2 regions of the Lysinibacillus sp. RU7 genome follow, and region 1 is predicted to be linked to the other one. Evidence: a T-box and tRNA genes for the amino acid it is inferred to sense, from the RefSeq annotation. Region 1 holds a T-box; the other holds one or more tRNA genes.

Evidence for each region. A T-box is a leader RNA that pairs with one kind of tRNA and senses whether it is charged. The one in region 1 lies ahead of serS (serine--tRNA ligase), so its partner is inferred to be a tRNA-Ser.
Region 2: it encodes a tRNA-Ser, which carries the amino acid that the T-box ahead of serS (serine--tRNA ligase) is inferred to sense. The anticodon was not compared.

What each region holds. Positions count from the first base shown of each region.
Region 1 is NZ_JBYQFK010000021.1:51,041-59,196, forward strand. Features, by position in the region: gene AC3II9_RS15235 (hypothetical protein) at 1-184, opposite strand, end outside; gene AC3II9_RS15240 (hypothetical protein) at 559-1,077, opposite strand; gene AC3II9_RS15245 (hypothetical protein) at 1,074-1,340, opposite strand; gene AC3II9_RS15250 (YesK family protein) at 1,647-1,919, opposite strand; gene AC3II9_RS15255 (DUF4179 domain-containing protein) at 2,030-3,019, opposite strand; gene AC3II9_RS15260 (sigma-70 family RNA polymerase sigma factor) at 3,016-3,567, opposite strand; gene AC3II9_RS15265 (NUDIX hydrolase) at 3,659-3,970, shown strand; gene AC3II9_RS15270 (hypothetical protein) at 4,229-4,474, shown strand; T-box leader at 4,500-4,715, shown strand; gene serS (serine--tRNA ligase) at 4,842-6,122, shown strand; gene AC3II9_RS15280 (aminotransferase-like domain-containing protein) at 6,514-7,950, opposite strand; gene AC3II9_RS15285 (LysE/ArgO family amino acid transporter) at 8,051-8,156, shown strand, end outside.
Region 2 is NZ_JBYQFK010000039.1:526-8,681, forward strand. Features, by position in the region: gene AC3II9_RS20005 (pro-sigmaK processing inhibitor BofA family protein) at 1-44, opposite strand, end outside; gene AC3II9_RS20010 (YaaL family protein) at 97-312, opposite strand; gene recR (recombination mediator RecR) at 327-923, opposite strand; gene AC3II9_RS20020 (YbaB/EbfC family nucleoid-associated protein) at 936-1,250, opposite strand; gene dnaX (DNA polymerase III subunit gamma/tau) at 1,278-3,005, opposite strand; gene AC3II9_RS20030 (hypothetical protein) at 3,091-3,525, opposite strand; RNA gene ffs (signal recognition particle sRNA large type) at 3,661-3,926, opposite strand; tRNA gene AC3II9_RS20040 (tRNA-Ser) at 4,491-4,583, shown strand; gene AC3II9_RS20045 (ATP-binding protein) at 4,728-5,963, shown strand; gene AC3II9_RS20050 (response regulator) at 5,975-6,850, shown strand; gene AC3II9_RS20055 (cation:dicarboxylate symporter family transporter) at 6,932-8,156, shown strand, end outside.

The DNA of each region.
Region 1 (8,156 bases):
GTCTATTTGTGTTATGTGCGAATGTATCTAGGAGGTGCATTTTTTTACCAAAATCCTTAGACATAAGTTCATCAAAACGGTCACCATCTACACCTATGCAATTATATTTTTCAGGTTCATAACCAATATAATCTTTATCTTTTTCAATACATTCAATTATTCCAAAATCGTGAATGTAAGCCAAATTAACACATCTCCTAAGTCTTCAATTTGTATCGGCTATTTTTCATACAACTTTCTTTATGAGCCTCTATTATACATAACGTTTCTCACATTATTTAAAATACTTTCTTGTTCATTATTCAACTAACCTGGTTACGTTAGTTGAATAAAAAAGCACCCAAAGCATATTTAGGGAATTTTACAAAGTTTGTTGTAATAACCTGTTACTTTATTTTTAGTGTAACATTGCATATGATTTGGCTAAGATCAACTTGATGTTTTGAGGTTTGTTTATTTAATCACTTCTTAAAAAGAGGTTATGCCCACTTCAGCAATCCTAAAAATACTATATTCTTAACAGAACAAGGAATTTCAAGCAATTTAAATTAGATATTCCTACTTAATAGTTAGGTCCTTAATCGTTACATTCAGCAACTTCGCACTATACATGATTGTAGACCTAATTGTTTGTATATCATCAAAACTAGATATCTTTATTTGAAGTACTGCTCCACCTTTTAAACTCCTCATATTTTCTACTTCTATATTAAAATGTTCAGCAAGTTTATTTATAAAAGAGGTTATTTTATCGCCGTTTCTTTTTCCAACATATAATAAAATTTTGATCTTATAATTTTTATTTTTAATCGAAATTAAATACTGATTCAATGCCCAAATATAAGTGTTTTTTTCAGCGTCATAATGGCTCGGATCGCCAAATTGTTTCGCTTGCCCACAATGCTGACAAATTGCTATATAACGAACATGACGTACACCGATACCTGGCTGTTCAACATTTACATACACTTCATAAGGAATAAATACATCATGTGTACAAAAACTACAAATAATAGGCTCATCAAAAATCGTGATGCGACTTTTTTGGGGGCGTAAATGTTCATCTGTACCACTCATTCTTTTATCACTTCCATATATTCAATAATCGATACATGTTTTTGTAACGTATGGTCGAAGCGATTCTTTTCTTCAAACATTCGGATATCGCCACATGACGTACAGGAAAATGATTGCAATGTAAGTTGCTCCGTTACTGTTTCACCTAAAGGACTTAAATCCATATAAACCTCACGATGCTGAAATTCATCATTCTGACAAAATATACAAATAAGCTGCTTGTCACGAATTTTCATTTGATACGTTCCTCTTCTTCTAACCATCCATTCATCCCCTAATTAAAAATACTAACTTTACTTTAATACGTTTGAAATACACGGAAGTTCCAGTATCAAATAAATGCCACATTACTAAATAATTGTAATTCATTTGAAATTAACTATATTAATTGAATTATAAACCTCTCCCAAATCCTCGTTTGGACATAAAACGAGCACATATGCACTGGATACGGAGTGGTGATGGAACACCGCAACCTTACACGTCAGCCATAGTAGAAATGTACTTGGCCTTTGGTAGCAAGCCCACCACTAGTGTCAGCCAGATTACATAGTTTCCTTAGATGAAATTTAAGTTGTTTTAAAAAGTTGCAGCAAGCTTGTTAAAACAATGCCAATAATAGTACCAATAAAAATAGAGAGACCCATCAATCCAATCCCCATACCACTCCAACCACCAATAAAAAAGCTGATGATTACGATAGTTACGCTAATTAAAAGGAAAGACAGGAATATTGTACCGATGAATTGATTGTTCTTTTTCCTTTTTAGAAGCATCGCAACAATAAAGAATGCAATTGCAGTTACTAAACAAATATAAATGAAGATTTCAAACCCCTCCAAATTGAATGAGCCTCCTTATAGTACATGTTGTAACGTTCCAATAGTATTCCATTATATTTAATCCTTCGACAAAGATGCAGAAAACGATAGTGCTAATACATGCATAGCTTCTATTTTAATGGAACCTCTACTGTTTCAAGAGTCTCTTCTTTTGTTAAGGGCTTATTTTCCGTCATTGTGTAAATGGTCGGTGTCACAAGTAGGGAAGAGGCGTTTTGATCTAAGCCAAAAATCGGTACGGTTCCAGTAAGAAAATCATTCGTAACCCTTTTTCCATGGGTAGGCGCAAATTGATAATCATTTCCTAAATTATCTTTCACATTTAAGAAAATGAATTCAGTCATAAAATCTATGTCACCGCTAAAATAGATAATGGTTGTATAGCCTGTAGAAGCAATGCGATCAATGACAATATCTCGCGTGCCACTTGTAATTGTTTTATCGACGATTGTTTCCTGTAAATCGAGTTTGTTCAGCTCGAAAGAAAATGTCCAGTCACCAGAAATGACGGATTTGTAATGGCTATCGTAAAAGCCTTTCGGCGACCAAGTTAATTCGATAGATGAGTTTTGTGCTGCGGAATCTGCTACCTCATAGGTTAAAAAGCCAATATACGTATTTTCATCTACCTTTTGCATATGTTTTTCCGCTTTATATAACTCATGACCAGTGATGTTGGGTATACTTTCCACGAATTGTAAGTCATCTAAAGGTTTTTCAGATTCGATAGAAAAGGCGATGGAAACTAAATAACCGTCGTAAACAGCATCTTCTATTTTCATTGTCATGCCGTTGCTTTCGGCGGTTTGTCCGACTGCCGTTGCATAGTCGTTAAAGAGAACGAGTTTTTTGTCTTCTGAAAAGTACGATAAAAGCTGTTCAATGATGGGCAGTTTTGATGCGATAGTAGGTATCGATAATATACTAATAGAGCCAATGCCAATCGCTAGTACAGCCGCCGCCACCCATTTAGATATACGGTAGACCTTTTTAGGTTCTCGTAAAACATGTTGAATGACGGTTTTTACCTCGTTATTTGACACGTCAAAAGGTTCAATTTCATCAATATCGATACGCAAAAAATCTTTTTCGCTTTTCAAGATAAACACTCCTTTAACTTTGGATTTTTCGCTAGCTTTTTCTTTCCACGATAAAGCCGGTTTTCAACTGCGGCTTTGGAAATATGTAAAATGTCAGCGATTTCGCCATTTGTGTAATCCAAATAATATTTCATTAAAAATAATTCCCGCTCTGAAGGGGGCAAATGCAGTACTTCAATTAGCAATATTTCTTTTTCAAATGATTTTTCCAAATGTATTTCAATATTATCTTGTGAAATTTGTGGAGGTGCCTGCTCGATTGAAACAGTATCTTGATATTTTTGCTGTTTTCGATAGAGTTCGATTGCTTTATATTTTGCGATTATACCAAGCCACTTTTTAAAATCTGTTTCATCTCCCTCAAATTGATGACACTTTTGCCAAATGAGCAAAAATACATCATTTACACACTCTTCAACTAGCATATGTCCGAAACTGTCGCCTAAAATTTTATGCGCAATTGCTTTGACATACCCTAAATATTGTTGGACTACATAACGAAGTGCTTTTTCTTCGTGTTGTTGTAGTCGTTGGATAAAATCAACCATGTTTTTCCTCCTTTTCATTCTTCTATCTACTATAACGAAATATTTTCCAAACACTCTCGCTAAAAATGAAAAATGTCCTTTATGATAGAAAGTGTTTGATGAAACGGTAGAAGATCGGGTAAGAGAATTGCATAAAGAGCTTGGCATTGAAGTGAAATTCCAAGATTTCCTTTCATTAGGTGTAATCCCATCTTATATGAAAAAGGCGAACTTTATCGACAATGAGTTTGTGAATGTATTTCTGTATATGCGGAATTGGGCATTTGAGCAGTTTAACGTGCAATTAGAGGGAGTATGGGGGATTGTAAAAGTGCCGTTTGCTAATTTTCAAGCGCTTTGGCAAGATAAGCTATTATCAACTGAGGTAACACGGTTTGAAGTAGAGCGTGCTAGTAAAATATAATGACTAAAATAATAGAAAAAAAGCATTTTACCGCATCCTGTCTCCTATTATATAACCGTGATTGAACGAATGGAGCAATGAAGCGATTATTAAAGGGCGGTGATAGCATTTACCTCGGAAATTTTCTAAAAGTATATCGGTCGCCTATTATCTGAGGCTCAAAAGAAAAAGCTATAGTTTTTTTGAAAAGATTAATAATTTATAACAAAGTTCGATTATTTAAAATAAAGATTCATTAAAAATCCTGTGATATTCTAAATGAAATATAACTTTATTGAAAACATTCAATCGTTTTATTCTGACCTTTCCATTGAAGACTTCGGGCTCCTCATATTAAAGCAGTTAGTAAAAATGTTGAAATTCGCGAAATATGAGGGGAAAATTATCGTAGTGCGAAATGGTCATTTATTGGGTTGTGCATTTCATTCGGAATTAACCGTGATTCAAGAATTATGTAATATTTTGTATACCATGTTATTACTTGCTAAATCTATTTTCGTATAGTACAGTATGGTTAAAATTTAAATAACTGAACACGATGATGGGAAGTAGTAGCAAGCACGTTTCTTTTAGAGAGTCAGCGGTTGGTGGAAGCTGATAGAAGCACTTGTGAATCCGTCCCGGAGTTGCACAGTCGAAGTAATGTAAGTAGGCTGTAGCCGGCTGAAATGCCGTTATGAAATAAGTGGATTAGGTATATGCCTGATCAATTAGGGTGGCAACGCGGGTAGCTCTCGTCCCTTTTTAGGGATGGGGGCTTTTTTGTGTTTATTTTGATTCAAAGAAAGTGGAGCTATTCGAGTTTAGCTTGCAACGCAATTACACCAAGACTTAATGGATGCAATGTCATGAAACTACTGGAGGTATGACTATGTTAGATATTAAACGCGTACGCGATAATTTCGCGGAAATTAAAGAAATGCTATTAACACGTAATGAAGATTTAGGCAACTTAGATGACTTTGAGGATTTAGATGCAAAGCGTCGTGAGCTAATTGCTAAAACAGAAGAATTAAAAGCAGAACGAAACAAAGTATCTGAACAAATTTCAATTATGAAACGCAACAAGGAAAATACAGATGAAGTTATTGCTCGTATGCGTCAAGTAGGCGATGAAATTAAAGAGCTAAATGTTCAACTAAATGATGTTGAAGAGCGCTTTAAAGATATGATGATGCGCTTGCCAAACATTCCACACGAATCTGTACCAGTAGGGACAACAGAAGACGACAATGTAGAAGAATATACTTGGGGTCAAATTCCAACATTTGATTTTGACATTAAAGCACACTGGGATCTTGCTACAGATTTGAAGATTGTTGACTTTGAACGAGGTACAAAAGTAACAGGTAGCCGTTTCTTATTCTATCGCGGGCTTGGAGCTCGTTTAGAACGTGCATTAATGACATTTATGATGGATTTACATGCAGAGGAGCATGGTTATGAGGAAATGCTACCACCTGTCATTGTTAATCGTGATAGCTTGACGGGTACTGGAAATCTTCCTAAATTTGAAGAAGATGTATTTAAATTAGAGGAAACAGATTATTTCATGATTCCAACGGCAGAGGTACCTGTAACAAACTTCTATCGTGATGAAATTTTACTGGCTGAGGCTTTACCACAAGGCTTTGCTTCCTATAGTGCGTGCTTCCGTTCAGAAGCAGGCTCTGCGGGTCGTGATACACGTGGTTTAATCCGTCAACATCAGTTCAACAAAGTAGAACTAGTTCGCTTTGTAAAACCAGAGGAATCATACGAACAATTAGAGCTATTAACAAATCATGCGGAAAAAGTATTGCAATTACTAGACTTACCATATCGTAAGCTAAAAATGTGTACAGCTGATTTAGGTTTTACTTCAGCGAAGAAATATGATTTAGAAGTTTGGATCCCTGCACAAAACATGTACCGTGAAATTTCTTCTTGCTCTAACTTTGAGGATTTCCAAGCAAGACGAGCGAATATCCGCTTCCGTCGTGAGCCAAATGCAAAACCAGAATATGTTCATACATTAAACGGTTCAGCTCTTGCCATTGGTCGTACAGTTGCCGCTATCCTAGAAAACTATCAACAAGCTGATGGAAGCGTAGTAATTCCTGAAGTTTTAAGACCATACATGGGTGGTAAAGAAATAATTGCACCAAAATAAATAACGGGTAAAAGCTATTTTAGATATCCTTTAACAAGTAACTGTCTTGCCTTTTTATCGATTTACAGATGCTTTTAATAGTATCATGTGCTGATAAAGAATCCATTTTGATTAATCTTTTTTCAAACTGGATTCTTTATATTTATTGTAAAATGCTAGTTTGTGGGGTTTTTTTGATCAAACTTTATTTCAAAGAAACAAAAGCGAAACAAACTGCGTTTTTTTTATGGAATAGCTTACAATATAAGTACATTAAAAATGCGTGCATATCTTCAGTAGTATGAGGTATACACGCATTTTATTATTTCATGACAACAAATCGTAGACAATCATATTTACGTTTTGCATGTTAAAGAGAATAGGATATCAAGTACTTTCACTAAAATAGTACCTAACACTCTTTTATTTTACGCACCGCGGCTTCATATAGAATGTGAAGTCCTGACTGTAATTCATTATCGGAGGCGTAAGCATAGGAGAGGCGAATATGATACATATCTTTTGGTTCATAAATATAGCCAGGATTAATGAGCACTTTTTGCTTTAATAGCTGAAAGAAAAAGTCAGTCGTAACAATCGGTTGATGAAACCGAATCCATATATAAAATCCGCCTTTTGGCGATTGCCAAGAGGCGATATCCGTAAAATATTGTTTCAACAATGCTTCCATCAGTGCCGCTCGCCGTTTCAATTCTATTTTTAGTTCCTGTACGTGTTGCTCATATAATCCTGTCGTTAACCAATGGGTCACAATTTCTTGTGAAAAGGCACTGGAGCCATAATCCATCTGCATTTTTATATCGGCTAATCTTTTAATGACCGGGGATGGTGCGACAACCCAGCCAATGCGTAATCCCGGACTTAATGTTTTGGACATACTCCCTAAGTACAGCACATGTCCTGCTGTGTCAATTGCTTTTAAAGGTGGGGTAAGTTCTTCAAAGGCCAGTTCAAAATACACATCATCCTCAATGATTGGTAAATGTAATGTCTTGCACATGTCATAAAATGATTGTTTTTCTTCCATAGACCAAATAGCACCTGTTGGGTTATGTAAGGTAGGGATAGCATAATAAATGCTTTGACGGCGCCCACGTCTTTTATCGATCACTGTTTCATTTCGATTCGATGAAGGTACACTTTGTAATTCCATGCCGAATGATTGGAATGGATGAATTGAATTCAAATAAGAAAAGGGATCTTGAAACACGATCGAGCCGGTTTCTAATAAGCCAACTGCAATCAGCTGCAGTGCTTGTAATCCACCAGAAACAATACAAATATTGTCAGGGGATGCTACAATCCCACGCTTTTTTAAATACGGACAAAGTGCTTCTCGTAATTGTAGGCTTCCTTGCGGAGAGGAATAGCCAATCGTTCTACCATCTAACTGCAATTGTTGCAAGGAAGATTGGATTTTTGCAGTAGGTAGTAAGCTTGGGGATAATTCCCCTGTACTAAGACGAATAATCGAATCGTCTTGTTCACACTCATTAATGACTTGGATTGTTTGGTAATTTGGTTTATGAATACTCGCTTCAATATATTTTTGCCAATTCGGCTGTTTTTGTTTGACTAGCATGTTCCAGGAATCATTGGATACATAGGTGCTCGACCCCACTTTAGAAGAGATAATTCCATCTGCTTTTAACTCGTCCATTGCTTCTTGGATCGTACTCCGATTGACCCCAAGCATGACCGCTAACTGTCTTTGAGTCGGTAGCTTCGTGCCACTTGGCCACTCGCCACTTTGTATGTTTTCGGTAATCCATTGAACGATTTGTTTAGAGAGACTAATAGACAACGTACGATCGGGTTTCCAATGCATTTTAATCCTCCTTTAAATTGGATGGGTAAATAACCAACCAATTGGACCTTTTATTGTAGTTATATCATAGATACGATAGAAAAGAATAGGAGTTGAAAAGATGGAACCGATACTACATGGCATTATTTTAGCCTTTGGACTCATTTTACCTTTAGGTGTTCAAAATGTATTCGTATTTACACAAGGGGTGATGCAACCGAGCGTAA
Region 2 (8,156 bases), on a different contig from region 1:
AAAAACAGCAACAAGCAAATAGCGCCGATTAAATACGCTTGCATATACTCTTCCCCCTCTAAACAGAAGTATATGCCTTTGCTGTTGCTGTTATTTCTATTTAATGATAACACGTCGAATACGAGCTTCTTTAAATAAATAAAAATGGATACCTTCTAACGCTTTTCGTTGAGCGATGATATCCAAATTATAATCATCCATCAACTCTTCTAATACTTTCGCATTATGGTAATCTTCCTTTGTCTCTTTCATTAAACGAACGAGCTTATCATCGAATTCTTTTTTTAATTTTCCTTTACGAGTAAAGAACACCTCAATCACTCACCTTACAATTCGCGTCGACCTTCTAACGCTTTTGATAGCGTTACCTCATCCGCATATTCTAAATCGCCGCCAACTGGTAATCCATGTGCGATACGTGTCGTACGAATGCCAGACGGTTTTACTAAACGGGAAATGTACATTGCTGTTGCTTCCCCTTCAATCGTCGGATTTGTTGCTAAAATCAACTCCTGCACACGCTCATCGTGCAGACGCGTTAATAGAGAAGCTACATTAATATCTTCTGGACCGACGCCATCCATTGGTGAGATCGCACCGTGTAACACATGATATAACCCGCTATAATCACGCATTTTTTCCATCGCAATGACATCTTTCGGGTCTTGTACAACACAAATCATCGATGGATCGCGTTGTTTATCAGAACAAATATGACAAGGGTCAATATCTGTAATGTGACCACATTGAGAACAGTATAGTAAATTACGCTTTGCATCAATTAATGCTTTAGCAAAATTAGAGACTGTATCTTCTTTCATTGTTAACACGAAAAATGCCAGCCTGGCCGCAGTTTTCGGCCCAATGCCTGGCAATTTCATAAAGCTATCAATTAATTTTGATATTGGTTCAGGATAGTGCATAGTCACTACCTCCTAGAACGGAAGGTTTAAGCCTTGCGTGAATTTACCCATTGTTGCATTTGTCGTTTCATCTACTTTTTTCAGCACTTCGTTTGTTGCGATAACGATTAAATCTTGTAACATTTCGATATCTTCTGGGTCCACTACGGATGCGTCTAAATTTACTTCAAGTACTTGACGTTGACCGTTCATAATAACTTTCACCATGCCACCGCCAGCTGTCCCTTCAAATTGCTGTTGGTTTAATGCTTCTTGTGCTTCCATCATTTCTTTTTGCATTTTTTGCATTTTTTTCATCATGCCTTGCATATTACCCATACCACGCATATTGAATTCCTCCTAAAAGTTCAAATATTAATCTTCGATAACCTCAACAAAATCTTTACCAAATAAATTTTCCGCTTCTACCACAACCGGGTCTTGTGATGCAACCGGCACAGCGTCTTCGATAAACAGCTCGGATTCCTGAACCATTTCAGCTTGATCTTGCTTCTTTTGATTTAAACCGTTATCTCGAATAAATTCTTCACGCAATGTGAGCCATTGTGCTTCTGGGATACATAGCATTTCATACGTTGTCCCAAGCTGCGATGCCAAATTGTGTGTAAAAACTGATGTAAATTCCCTATTGTCGGCTACCATTTGACAATGAATATCATACTTGAATTTTACCACAAAAGCATTAGAAGATGCCGCAACAGGTTCTGCATCATTTAAAAGTGCCGCTTGTGATTTTTGAAGTAGTGCCAAGCTTTGAGCCCAAACCGATTTTATTTTTTGAATATCTTCTTTCGTTGCAATTTTTAATATTTCTTGAATTCGACCAATCGGCGCTTTAAAGCCATTTGGTATTTTGGCTCGTGGACGTTCCTGCTTTTGTTGTACTACATTCACAGGTCCGCCACCCGCTTGCAGTTGTTGCGTAAGCTGACGTACCATATTTTCTAAGGCACCCACTTTACTTTGGATCGCTGGATCAATCGTCGTTGTCCCAACTGAATTATGCTGCGCCATTTTTAGTAAAGCTGTTTCTAAATAAATTTTTGTATGATGAGAAAAGCGCATCTCTTGCTGTGTCTTAGCCAAAATATCGATAAAACTATAAAGCGTATCTGGTGTATACCTGTTCGCCAGTTCGATAAATCGCTCTTCTGGTGCAACGATTTGTAGTAAGTCCGCTAAATCCCCTCCTGTTTGTAGCAGGAGCAAATCACGGAAAAACGTAATTAAATCTTCCGCTAGTCGGAGCGGCTCTTTCCCGTTTGCAACTAATTCTTCTAATAAGGAAAGAACTTTTGCTACATCCTTTTCAAGAAGCGCTTGCGAAATAGCACAAAACACATCTTGGCTAACTGAACCTGTCACAAGAAGCGCATCTTCTGCCTTCACCATCTCACTACTAAACGACACAACTTGATCCAATAAACTAAGTGCGTCACGCATACCACCTGCAGCAGATTGTGCAATCACCTTTAACGCTTGCTCTTCAAATGGTAAATCTATATCTTCAAGCACTACTTTCATGCGCTCTAAAATATCTTGCGTTGATAAACGTTTAAAATCAAAGCGCTGACAACGGGAAATAATCGTTGCAGGCAATTTATGCGGCTCTGTTGTAGCCAAAATAAACACCGCATGTTCCGGTGGTTCTTCTAACGTTTTTAATAGCGCATTAAAAGCACTTGTAGAGAGCATATGCACCTCATCAATAATATACACTTTAAAACGTGCAGCAGCTGGGGCAAATCGTACTTTTTCAATAATATCGCGCATTTCTTCTACACGAGAATTAGAAGCCGCGTCAAACTCAATGACATCTGTATGCGAACCTTCTGTAATGCTTAAGCATGTTGCACACTTATTACACGGTTCATTTGCAGGTGCATTTTCACAATTTAAAGCTTTCGCAAAAATTTTCGCTGTACTCGTTTTCCCTGTTCCACGTGGACCTGAAAACAAATACGCATGTGTTGTTTTGCTAGCTAGGAGAGCATTTTGCAATGTTCTTTTGACATGTGCTTGACCTGACATTTCACGAAACGATTGTGGTCTATAAACACGGTAAAAAGCTTGGTATGTCAACGTTCCCCTCTCCTTTTCTCAGTTTAAGTCCATATGTATAGTATAGCATACATTCTAGTGCTTTACGGTCTTGAACGATGATTGATTATTTCTTGTAGCTCGCTTTATCACATAGGCGGAAGAACACCGGTATACTTATAAATAGGAATAAATAAAAAAATACTTGCTCCTCAATGGGCTCGATCATCCCAAAAGACTCTAGGGTAATTATTGTTCCAATCCAAGCACCTAATGTATATAAAAATTGCCACGTGACATGGTAAAGGCGCGGCCACTTCTTTTTTACTTTTCCAAACAAGCTTGACTCAGAAGGCTCAAGCGAACCATCAATATAAATAATAATCCGTTTATACTCTGACACCACTCGCCAAGAAAGCAGAAATAACAAAACAGTAATAGCCCATGTGATAGCTGGTATATTACAATATTGCCACTCTATATTCCGATAGCCTACTGTTACAAACGCCGCCAGACTAAATGAATAACCAACTCTCCTAAATAATGATTCGATGATACCCATCTACTCTCTCCTTATATGTTAGACAAATATAGCGTAAGCTAATAGCTATGTTTCTGTAAATTTCCTTGAAAGCTTTTCTTACAACAAAAAAAAGCATTCGTCTGAATGACGAATGCTTGAATTGGCAAATTAATGCCGTGCACCTTTCTTTGACAGCCGCACATAAGCGTTACTCTTGTCGCCAGCTCAGGTTAGGCTACCCCGCGGCACATGAGTGAAACCACTTAATGCTGCTTCCTTCCGGACCTGACATGGTTCATGGGTACCCATTGCGCAGGACCCAACCGTCAACACTACGTGCAAGAGGCAGGCCAAACATACGGACAGCCTCGAAAAGGACTTCAGTCTCGCTAGAGCGGATTGCGAGTTACAGGGCACCGCTACCTCCCCACCTAGCACGGCAATACTTAGTATACTAATACCACATTAAAAATGCAATGAAATACTATATACAAATCATGAAAAATCTATCATAGCGGATTAAATCTCCCAATTTACCTTTCGTTATGTTAACTTCCTAGCTCCTTTTAAATGCGCAGGGACAAAAACAAAAGTAAAGCTTCCGAAATATGTAGTATTCCTCTGCTCTTACTTATGTTGCGCCGAAAACAAATAAGTTGCTATACTATTTTTTGAAAAAGAGAACATCTTCTTTTAAAAAAACTAACACTACTAAAATGAAACGTATACTAATATTTTCTGGAACTTCAACAACGAAGGTAGGGGTTTCACTTCTCAAATGAAGGCAAATCGGGCAATTCACTCGCAAAGTGGAAGGAAATTAAAATACATTTATATAGGTAGCAATAGACAAGATTTCACGTCCATTCTTTATCACAATCAACTATAAACATTCGTCTTTCTAAACTAAATACTCTTACCTAAAAAAATCACAAAAAAATGTTGACGTATATTACTGTACATGATATATTGATTACTGTCGAAAAGATAACTCGACACAATACGGAGGAATACCCAAGTCCGGCTGAAGGGATCGGTCTTGAAAACCGACAGGCGGGTTAAACCGCGCGGGGGTTCGAATCCCTCTTCCTCCGCCATTTTTTTGAACTTACACCGCTTTGATAGCGGTTTTTTATTTTTTAAGTGCTGTAACATACATATGTTACAGCGCTTTTTTGCTTATATTGAGCAAATACTATTATACAAATAAAAATCGACAGGAGGTATTCTACTTGGAACGAATGATTAAAATTTCAAAATCTCCTAATCCATTTTTTATCATGTTGTTTATCGCTCTTTTAACAGCAGTAGGTAGTGAGGTCAAAATAATGCCATTTGATGGGGCACCGTTTCGTTTCGGCTTAGGGAGTATTATTTTCTTTTTAGCCATTCTAGTTCGCCCTGTTTCAATTATAAAAGCAGGGATTACTACAGCGATTACGGTCTTTTTATTCCGTACGGGACTAGATTTGTTCCTCTACAAGGAATCATTCCAATTAGCGGAACATATTCCGGCTGCTTTATTTTACATTACATTTGCTATTTGCTTACGTGTTTTCAATATAAGCGATATTCGTACACGTCCATTTCTCCTTGGACTTTACGGTGCTTTATTTGAAGTCATTAGCAATACAATCGAACAGTTATCGATTACGTTCTTTATTACAGGGCATTTTATTTCCATACATGAGTATATGCTCTTTCTTGCTGTAGCTGTTTTACGTAGCTATTTTGTTGTTGGATTATTTAGTACATTAGCTATTTCTGAGCAAAAGAAACGAACAGAACAGTTATTAAACATTGGGGCCGACCTTTATGTTGAAACACTCTATTTACAAAAATCAATGGAGCAAATTGAACACATTACAGCCAATGGTTTTGATTTATATAAACAATTAAAAGCCATAGATCACACACTAAGTTTAAAAGCATTAATGCTCGCCCAAGAAATTCATGAAATAAAAAAAGACACGCAGCGTATCTATGCAGGACTTTCTAAACTTATTACAGCTGAGCGTTCAGATACGTATACCATTTCGGATTTACTACGCTTTATTACAGAATCCAACATCCGCTATAGCGAACATTTACACAAAAATATTGATTTTAATATTATATTGAATAAAGATTTTCATACGAAAGAACACATCCTACTTCTTGCTATGCTCAATAATATTATAGCCAATGCAATTGAAGCGATTGAGGAACAAGGAGTGATTAAAATTGAGGTTGCCACAGCAGCACATATTACCACTTTTGCAATCGAAAATAACGGTCCACCTATTCCTGAATATGTACTACCCGTTATCTTTGATCCTGGCTATACAACAAAATTCAGTGAGAAAGGCAATCCTTCTACTGGTATCGGACTTTCTCATGTACAAACGATGGTCCACAGACTTGAAGGAACTATCGCTATTTCAAGTAATGAAACAACCGTTTTCACTATTAGCATCCCAACTTATAAATTAATATAAAGGAGATCTCTATGCGCTATTTTATTATAGATGATGATCGTGCAAGTCGTATGATGCTTACTCATATTATTAATGAATCGATGTTAGGTACAGTCATTGGGGAAGCATCTAATGGAGAAGAAGCCATTCCACAGATTTTAATGACACAGCCTGATTTTGTGCTAATTGATTTACTGATGCCTCATGTAGATGGAATTTCAACAATTGAACGATTACATGAACAGCGCTTTCAAGGTAGCTTTATTATGATTTCGCAAGTTGTCAATAAAGAAATGGTAGCAGAAGCGTATGGAAAAGGCGTCGAATTTTTTATCCATAAACCGATTAATAAAGTGGAGGTCCAAACGATTCTCCGTAAAACAGAAGAACAGCAACGTCTAAAAAATTCCATCCAAGCGATTCGTCAGTCGCTCACAAGCTTTGAAGTACCACAAAAACAAACTAAAAAAACAGTTCGTGATCATATTCAATCGATTTTAAATGATATGGGAATCGTGGGAGAAGTCGGCAGTGAGGATATTACAAAAATTATTGAGCTGCTTATATCTGAAAAACACCATTTAGCACCTCTCCCCCCATTAAAAGAGTTATACGAACAGTTAGCGATAATTACAAAAGCCACACCAGATGATATTGCAAAAGAGAGCAAGGCGATTGAACAACGTATCAGACGAACGATTTTAGCCGCTATGATTAACTTAGCGAATTTAGGAATCGTCGATTATACGAATTCAGAATTTGAATATTACGCACCCCGCTATTTCGATTTAACAGATATTCGCCAATTGATGCATCAAATTGAGCTAAATGGGGAAAGAAAAACAAAGGTAAACATCAAAAAATTCATACAAGTCATATATTCTGAAATTTTACAACGTCTAGATTAATCGGATTTTGTCGGATTTTGTCACCCTTTTATATGATGAATATAAGCTTGACCTAAATTTAAGCATAAGGGGGAACTTTTTTTGAAAAAGTTTAAAATTAGTTTAGCCAGCCAAATTTTAATCGGTCTTATATTAGGGATCGTTGTAGGTGCTGTTTTTTATGGGAATGACAATATTCAAACGTACCTACAACCAATAGGGGACATTTTCCTTAATTTAATCAAAATGATTGTTGTACCGATTATTATATCGACATTAATTGTAGGTGTTGCCGGAACAGGTGATATGAAGCAATTAGGTCGTCTTGGTGGGAAAACATTACTTTATTTTGAAGTTATTACAACAGTTGCGATTGTCGTTGGTTTACTTGCAGCGAACCTTTTCCAACCGGGTGCTGGCATCGATATGACACAACTACAGCAATCGGATATCTCGAGCTATGTTGAAACAACAGAAGCACAAGAAGATCAAGGGCCGCTACACATTTTAGTAGATATCGTACCGAAAAACGTCATCAATGCGATGGCTGAAGGCGATATGTTAGCCATTATTTTCTTCTCTGTATTATTCGGTCTTGGTGTAGCCGCGATTGGTGAACGAGGAAAACCTGTATTGGCCTTCTTCCAAGGCACAGCTGATGCGATGTTCTGGGTAACAAACTTAGTGATGAAATTTGCGCCATTTGGGGTATTTGCACTGATTGGTGTAACCGTTTCCAAATTTGGATTGTCATCCCTTATTCCACTTGGAAAATTAGCGATTTTAGTGTATGGAGCAATGTTCTTCTTCGTAATCGTTGTATTAGGATTGACAGCAAAAATCTTTGGTATTAATATCTTTAATTTAATTCGCATGATTAAAGACGAGCTTTTACTAGCGTTCTCTACTTCTTCTTCAGAGACTGTATTACCTCGTATCATGTTAAAAACAGAAAAAATGGGAGCACCAAAGGATATCGTATCCTTCGTTATTCCAACTGGTTACTCCTTTAACTTAGATGGCTCTACGTTGTACCAAGCCATTGCGGCTCTTTTCATTGCGCAAATGTATGGTATTCATCTTTCAATTGCAGAGCAAATCACATTAGTACTTGTATTAATGGTCACATCAAAAGGTATTGCAGGGGTTCCTGGCGTATCATTCGTTGTACTTCTTGCAACATTAGGTACTGTCGGTATTCCAATTGAAGGTCTTGCGTTTATCGCAGGTATTGACCGTATTTTAGATATGGCACGTACAGCTGTAAACGTAGTTGGTAATACATTAGCAGCACTTGTAATGGCGAAGTGGGAAAAACGCTTCGATG